2 regions of the Staphylococcus sp. GDY8P57P genome follow, and region 2 is predicted to be linked to the other one. Evidence: predicted binding sites of a transcription regulator. Region 2 holds the regulator's gene; the other holds the start of a gene.
The links. Region 2 encodes Rex, which represses fermentation and respiration genes when NADH is low (regulators of the CRP and FNR family bind a similar motif). Its sites were predicted from a motif close to TTGTGAAATATTTCACAA; they were not measured.

Region 1 (4,580 bases), on a different contig from region 2:
AGAAAATGCCAATTTCTTTACCATCAACAATTACTTTTTTACCAATTAATGGTGTTAATTCTTCTAATGTCGTTACTTTAACTTTTTCCATAGATTTCATCGTTTACACCCTCTCAACTTCAAAGATTTTTTGAGCTTCTTTATCTTCAACGATTGCTTCCCAAGGTTCGCCATGTCCATCAATCGCTTTTTTAGCATCCATAATTCTATCGAATAATTCTTTTTGACGTTCAGGATCTAATAACACTTCTTTGACGTTTTCAAAGCCTAAACGATTTAACCAAGGTGCAGTTCTTTCTGCGTAAATACCTGTTTCACGATAATATTGCATTAATGCACCACATAATTGGATAACATCATCTTCAGTTTCAACAGTAGTTAATAATTTACCTACAGTAACGTCTGTACCACCGTTACCGCCAATATAAATTTGATATCCATTTTCTACTGAGATAACACCGAAATCTTTAACACCAGATTCAACACAACTACGTGGGCAACCAGATACACCCATTTTAAATTTATGTGGTGTGTCGATATATTCAAATGTTTTTTCTAAACGAATACCTAAGCGTGTAGTATATTGTGTACCAAATCGACAGAATTCTTTACCGACACAACTTTTAACAGAACGTGTTTTCTTACCATAAGCTGAAGCTGAACGCATACCTAAATCTTTCCAAACTTGAGGTAATTCTTCTTTTTTCAATCCGTATAAACCGACACGTTGTGAACCTGTTACTTTAACTAAAGGTACGTTGTATTTTTTAGCAACTTCGCCTAATCGAATCAATTGATCAGCATCTGTTACGCCACCACGCATTTGTGGAATAACAGAGAATGTACCATCGTTTTGAATATTAGCATGGTAACGTTCATTTGCGAATCGTGATTCTTTTTCATCCTGGTGATCATGTGGATATACCATATTTAAATAGTAGTTAATTGCTGGTCGACATTTAGGGCAACCATTTTTATCTTTAAAATCGAGAACATGACGCACTTCTTTAGAAGTTTTAAGCCCTTTAGCTCTGATTTGCGTTACAATTTGGTCGCGTGTTAAGTCTGTACATGCACAAATACCAGTTGGTTTTGCTGCTACAAAGTCATCACCTAATGTGCATTGTAATAACTCGCCGATTTGACCTTTACATTTACCACAAGAGTTACCTGCTTTAGTTGCTTTTGTAACTTCGTCAACAGATGTTAAACCTTTCGTAGTAATTGCATTCACAATCGTACCTTTATCGACACCATTACAACCACAAATCGTTTCATCGTCTGGCATGTCAGCAATTGATGTTACCGCTTCTTCGCCACCTTTGTATAATAATGAAACCAATGTATAGTCTTCTAAAGATTCATGTTTTTTCATCATGTTATAAAATCTTGAACCATCATCCGTATCACCGTACAACACTGCTCCGACAACTTGACCTTCACTTAAGTACACTTTTTTATAAATGTTATCTACACTATTGAAAATTTCAATCCCATGGACATTATCATTTTCAACAATTTGTCCTGCGCTGTATAAATCACAGCCAGATACTTTTAATGAAGTGAATGTTGTAGACCCTTTATAACCTTCTGTTTCTTTGCCAGTTAAATAGTCGGCTAACACTTTACCTTGTTCATAAAGTGGTGCGACTAAACCGTATACTTTGCCATTATGTTCTGAACATTCACCGACAGCGTAAATATTTGGATCTGATGTTTGTAAATAGTCGTTAACGACAATACCTCTATTTACTTCTAAGCCAGCGTCTCGAGCGACTTGTGTAAATGGACGGATACCTACTGCCATAACGACTAAATCCGTCTCAATCACTCTTCCGTCTGCTAATCTAATCGCTTCAACATCATCTTTACCTATAATTTCTTTAGAGTTTGCTTGTAACTCGATATTCATACCTTGACGTTCTAAATCTGCTTTAAGCATACCACCAGCTTTACGGTCTAGCTGCATTTCCATTAGCCATTCTGCTAGGTGTAATACAGTAACTTCCATGCCTTGGTCCATAAGACCTCTTGCACATTCAAGTCCTAACAATCCACCACCAATGACGACTGCTCTTTTTTTCGTTTTAGCGATGTCAATCATACGTTCAGTATCTTCGATTGTTCTCCAACCAATTACACTTGGTAAATCTGAACCAGGTATAGGTAATACAAATGCACTTGAACCAGTTGCAAAAATACAGATATCGTATTTAACTTCAATACCTTTTGAAGTTGTTACCGTTTGAGCGGAACGATCAACTGTTTCCACTGGGTCATTAACGATTAACTCGATGTTATTTTCTTCATACCATTCATATGGATTCATGATTGTTTCTTCAACAGTCATTTTCTTTTGTAATATATTTGATAACATAATTCTGTTATAATTCGGGTAAGGTTCTTTACCAATAATCGTGATATCAAATTGTGAATCAGAACGTTCAAGAATTTCTTCGATCGTTCTTAAACCTGCCATGCCGTTTCCAATCATTACTAATTTTTGTTTAGTCATAAAATATGCCCCTTTTATCACTTAAAATTTACTTATTTTCCATTTGCAATATTTGTTATTATTAAATGTTTGAATTTATACATTTGTTTCTTCACTGTTATTCTATAACAAATCCCCTTAAAAATGTGATTAAATTCACAAATATTAGTAAAATCGGGGAATTCCCTAATACGCTATTTGCACATAAAATAATAGGAGTAGGACAATGCATTCAATACGAATGGCGTCCTACTCCTTATAATCTGAGTTTATTTATTATCTAATTGTTCTAAACGATCACTAATAATTAATTTTAAAATGTTATCAAAGTTGATAGATGGCGTAATATGCAGTGTACCTTGAATATCCATTTCCGAAATCAGGCGTTTCACTTTATTAACAAGGCGTCCATCATATAGAAACATAGGTACAACAATTAATGTTTCATACTGCTCAGCTAATTGGTCTAAATCATTTCTGAAGGTAATATCACCATATAATGTTCGACAAAAGACAGGTACGTCTTGCTTTAGCTTCTTACCAAAGGATTTCAACTCATCATGCGCTTGCGTATATGAAAAACTACCATGCGCAATAAGAACAATGGCATGATTTACCGAAGCATCCACATTAACGTCTCGAATTCGTCTTTCAACTAAATCGACCATTAAATCGTGTGTGCCAAGTGGTTCACTAATCTCGTAATGAATTTGTGGGTGTGTTTGTTTAATGTGCGCAAGTATATTCGGCACATCTACAATATAGTGCATGGCTGAAAAAATTAATAACGGCACCACTTTAAAATGTGTTTCTCCCGCTTGAATTAAACGCCCTATTGTATTCTCAATACTTTTCTCTTCACTCTCTATAAATGCGAGTTCATATTGATAGGTTTCATCTCTTAAGAGCGACTCTAAAAATGCTTCTAACGCTTGATTTTGGTCACCTTTTCTCATACCATGTGCAACTAAAATATTGGCTACCAATCCTGTCATCCCCCTTTAATCCATGTGCAATCACAATCCATTGAATGCGTCATTAAACTTTAAATGTTGATTAAAATCATATGTTTTTCTACTAATCAAGTCAAGTCTGTTGGTTAATTTGTCACTAATAAAAAAAGTTGAGACAAACATAGGGTAGAATTCCTAATGAATTCATTATCCTAGCCGTTAATCTCAACCAATCCGCCTTATTTATTAATTAAACTATCACGTGAACCATTCAAATAGGCATAAACTAAACCAATAAAGATACCCCCACCGATATAGTTACCAATTAAAGCAAACACAATATTTTTGATAACATCTAACCATGAAAGTGCATCTAAATTATAAAACACCATGCCTGCATATAAACCTGCATTAAAGACAACGTGTTCATAACCCATAAATACGAACACGACAACTCCTGCCGCAATAAAGAACGCTCTTGCTAATCCTTCTTTAAATAACATAGATACATAAATACCAATATTAATAAAGAAGTTACAAAAGATGGCTTTAACTAAAATATTTAGCCATGTTGATTCTACTGTCTTCATATGTACTGTTTTACTTAAACTGGCAATCATTTCCGGCGTCATTATATGTGTCCCTTTCATTAAGAAAAATAAAATAAATCCGCCAATAATATTTCCAATAAAGCAGAATAAGAAAATGAGTAGCATCTTATTAATAGTAATCGCTCTGTAATACCAGCCTACCGTTAAATACATAAAATTACTGGTCAATAATTCTGAATTAGTCAATACAATTAAAACTAAAGCTAAACTAAACGCAATCGCACCCAATAAATTAACTAATCCTTCGTTAGTTCCAGCAAATTGTGTTTTAATTGCTAACATAAATACAGTTACGATTGCTAATAAAAAACCTGACATCATCGCTTTCAAAGCGTATCGTCCAGGCGTTTTCTTTGCCATGATTTCTTTCGTCTGTACTTGTCCAACAGCCGCTTCTACAATATCACGAGTTGCGTGGGTATCTTCAACCGTTTTATTGTTCTTCAACATATGTATGCCCCCTACATCCTTTTCAAGTTATGTTTCAATTATATATTTTTTAAGAAAACATGAATAGATTAA
Region 2 (4,580 bases):
TAACCTTGTTCAGCCGCCCAATTTGGAATAGCTTCTGTTGCTTGCGTACAATCGAAATCTATTTTAAGTTCATCACCATTATCTAATGTTTGCATTTTCTTTTGTGCTTCGATAAGTGGGAATGGACATACCATACCTACTGTACCTAATTCATATAACATTGTTATTCCTCCAATTAATTATGTTGTTTGTGTTTGTTTTGGAACTGCAGTAGTTTGAGATTGTGATGTTTGTTTTTCTAACTTTTTCATTGGTCTAATGAAAATAAAGTAACTCATAAACCATACACCTAAAATCATAGAACCTAGTGCAATCCAGCCTTTCCAAGACATAATAGCTGTTTCTACTAAGCCATTACCAATTGAACAACCACCTGCTACTGAGGCACCGAATCCCATGCAAATACCACCAATAGCACTATTACGAATCGTCTTCTTATCAGGTAATCGCCATTTGAATTCACGCGATCCTCTAGCAGCGATATATGACCCTAAAAAGATACCTAATATTAATAGTACACCCCAATCTATTAACTGAGTATCTCCTGTAATTAAAAACGTAATTAAGTTTGCTGATGGTGTTGTGATGCCTAAACCATAATCTCTACCAGTTGACATACTCATCGGCCAAGCAATTAATGCTATCAAACCAACTGCTATACCAGCTACAAATGGGTGGTATCGTTTTTCAAATAAATAATGTCTCAAGCCACTATATTTTTGCTTAAGCTTTGGAACCGCAAATTTGGGTTTAGGTTTGCGTAACGTTTTAGTTACAAAAATAATCGTGATGATCGTTAATATTAACGTAAATACCCACATTGGAATACCCGTTGTCTGAGACATATTGGCATTGATATTTGTAGGTTGATTTATCCACGTCATCACTGGAAGCAGCACACCTGTTTTAGTAATTGCCGCAGTTACTGCATATAACACGAGTGCTACCCAACTTCCAATTAAACCTTCACCAGCACGATACCATGTACCTGTAGCACAGCCTCCTGCTAATACAATACCTATTCCAAATATAAACGCACCAATGATGGTACCAATAATTGGAAATGTACTATCAGGTATTGAAATAAGATTTAACCCAGTTAAAATAAGTAGTCCTATACTTTGGACTGTAATAGCTACTAATAAAGCATAAAACATTTTGTTATTTTTTTGAACATACATGTCTCTAAAGCCACCAGCTAGACAAAAACGTGTACGTTGCATAACAAACCCTAATAATATTCCAACGATAAGACCACTAATAATCATCCATATCACTATTAATTCATCCTTTCCCGATTATTTTACTAAGGTATTATAATCAATTGTACTAAATTTGGCAACTTCTTAAAATAAAATGCTTCTAGCGATTTTTCACACGACCTATAAATTATTGCATTGGATTCACTCAATGTTGGCTAACAAAACGGGAGTGGGACAGAATTCTTTTGAATTCGTCGTCCCACTCCCAACTTGCTTTGCTTGTAGAATTTCTTAGTGAAATTCTCTTTGTTGGGGCCCCGACTCCCAACTTGCTTTGCTTGTAGAATTTTTTAGTGAAATTCTCTTAGTTGGGTCCCCACCCGCAAGGATGACTAGAACTGAGAAAAGCTTGGTTTAAGCCCCTTATCAGTTCAGTCAGCAACTGCGAATTTGCTAAATAGCATGATTATATTATTTATGTCCCAGAGTGCTGTAATAAAAGTGACGTTATTTAATTGGAATAATTTTTCATGAAGAATAGCAATGATTGCAATTCTATACCTAAGTCAATATGATGAACTTGTACACTATTAGGTACTTCTATTCTAGTTGGTGTGAAATTTAAAATACCATTAATATTTGCTTCAATTAACTCATTTGCCACACGTTGCGCTACACTTTCTGGCGTCGTTAAAATAACAACATTAATATCTTTGTCAGCAAGAACTTGTTTTAAGTCGTTCATATGATGGACAGTCACATCACCAATCTTATTTCCGACAATGTGCTCATCAACATCAAAAGCCTCTGTAATGGTCATTTCATCATGAATTGAAAAGTTATACGTTAAAAGTGCTCTACCTAAATTACCAACACCTACCAATGCAATGTGTATATTATCGCTATCACTAAGTGCCGTTTTAAAGAATTCTAATAAACTATCTATATTGTAACCATAACCTTTTTTCCCTAATTCTCCAAAATATGAGAAATCTCTACGAATGGTTGCTGATTCAATATTTAATGCCTCGCTAATCGCTTTTGAATTCACTCTGTCTATGCCTTTTGATTTTAACGTGTTAACGAATCTGTAATATAAAGGTAATCGTTTCAAAGTTGCCCGTGGAATTTTAGATTTATTTTGAGCCATTTAAAATGCCCCCCTTTCGTTTGAATTTTATAATCTATGTATCCAAACTATTTTGAGTGCTATACGTTTTAAATTTTTAAAATTTTCTTATGTCCTATTATGAATACTGGAATATTATACCTTAACGCATTTTAAAAATAAATAACTTAGTTTCAAGAAACTAAGTAATATGGTAAAATATAGAGTAATATACAACTTAATTTCGAGTAATAAACTTACAAATAGAAAGGTGAAACCTGAATGATACTCTTGCAATTAAATGACATTTCGAAATCATTTGATGGTGATGATATTTTCACACGTGTGAATTTCGAAGTAAAGACAGGCGAACGAATCGGAGTCGTAGGTCGTAACGGTGCTGGAAAATCAACCTTAATGAAAATTATTGCCGGTGTTGAAGATTACGATAGCGGCCATATTTCTAAAATTAAAAATTTACGAATGGGTTACCTGACCCAACAAATGACGCTTAATTCATCCGCTTCAGTGTTTGAAGAAATGTCTAAACCATTTGAACATCTCAAAAAGATGGAACGCTTAATTAAAGAAGAAACGAACTGGCTCGCTGATCATGCATCTGACTATGATTCTGATGCCTATCAACAACATATGGAACGTTATGAATCATTAACCAATCAATTTGAACAACTCGATGGTTATCAATATGAAAGTAAAATCAAGACAGTTCTACATGGTTTAAATTTTAACGAAGATGATTTTGATAAACCTATTAACGATTTTAGTGGTGGTCAAAAAACACGATTATCATTAGCACAAATGTTATTAAATGAGCCAGATTTATTACTATTAGACGAACCTACAAACCATTTAGATTTAGAAACAACAAAGTGGTTAGAAGATTATTTAAAATACTTCAAAGGTGCCATCGTCATCATCAGTCACGATAGATACTTCTTAGACAAGATTGTCACGCAAATCTATGATGTGGCACTTGGTGATGTTAAACGTTATGTAGGCAATTACGAGCAATTTATCGAGCAACGTGATAAGTATTATGAAAGTCGCATGCAAGAATATGAACGTCAACAAGATGAAATTAAGCGATTGGAAACCTTTGTAGAAAAAAATATTACACGTGCCTCAACAAGTGGTATGGCAAAAAGTCGTCGCAAAACATTAGAGAAAATGGAACGTATCGACAAACCAATGTTAGACGCAAGAAGTGCCAATATTCAATTTGGGTTCAATCGAAATACAGGAAATGACGTGATGCATATTCGCAATCTTGAAATTGGTTATGATGCGCCTATAACATCTCCAATTAACATAGAAGTCACGAAAGGCGATCATATCGCAATCATAGGTCCTAATGGTGTAGGTAAAACGACGCTAATTAAGACAATCGCACAACGACAAGATCAAATAGACGGTAATATTACCTTTGGTGCTAATCTACAAATTGGCTATTATGATCAAAAGCAAGCAGAATTTAAATCCAACAAAACAATTCTCGACTATGTTTGGGATCAATATCCAACTATGAACGAAAAAGACATACGCGCTGTATTAGGACGTTTCTTATTTGTACAAGATGATGTTAAAAAAATTATTAACGATTTATCTGGTGGCGAAAAAGCACGATTACAATTAGCACTCCTTATGTTACAAAGAGATAACGTCTTAATCCTTGATGAACCTACAAACCATTTAGATATTGATTCTAAAGAAATGCTTGAACAAGCATTAAAAGATTTTGAAGGAACGATTCTATTCGTTTCCCATGATCGATACTTTATTAATCAATTAGCTAATAAAGTCTTTGATTTAAATATAGATGGCGGTCAGATGTATCTTGGAGATTATCAATATTATATTGAGAAAACAGAGGAAGCAGCTGCATTAGAAGCATTTGAAAATGAACGTAATGATGATAGCAAGAATGATGTTTCCAATCAAAACGTAAACAATAACACCATCAATACGTATGATTCACAAAAACAACAACGCCGTGAGCAACGTAAATTAGAACGTCTCATTGAAGAATGTGAATCTAAAATTGAATCCTATGAAAATGAAATCGCTCAAATTGATGAACAACTGACGCAACCTGATGTATTTAATAATCCTGAAAAAGCTTCATCATTAGCGAATCAAAAACAAGAAACCGAACAGAAATTAGAACAAGTTATGACCGAATGGGAAAATTTACAAGAAAATGTTTAAAACGCATTAATCTTAAAATAGCTAGAAAGTATTTTATAACTTTT

Region 1: nirB (nitrite reductase large subunit NirB) is a predicted target of Rex. The motif match lies at 2,639-2,656, and genes of this name have one in related genera.

Annotation. Positions count from the first base shown of each region.
Region 1 covers NZ_JAESLK010000019.1:265,509-270,088, reverse strand. Annotated here, with positions in the region: gene nirD (nitrite reductase small subunit NirD) at 1-100, opposite strand, end outside; gene nirB (nitrite reductase large subunit NirB) at 104-2,515, opposite strand; gene KA878_RS08155 (sirohydrochlorin chelatase) at 2,764-3,480, opposite strand; gene KA878_RS08150 (formate/nitrite transporter family protein) at 3,687-4,508, opposite strand.
Region 2 covers NZ_JAESLK010000009.1:89,832-94,411, forward strand. Annotated here, with positions in the region: gene KA878_RS04290 (sulfurtransferase TusA family protein) at 1-161, opposite strand, end outside; gene KA878_RS04295 (YeeE/YedE family protein) at 180-1,277, opposite strand; gene KA878_RS04300 (redox-sensing transcriptional repressor Rex) at 1,714-2,352, opposite strand; gene abc-f (ribosomal protection-like ABC-F family protein) at 2,593-4,536, shown strand.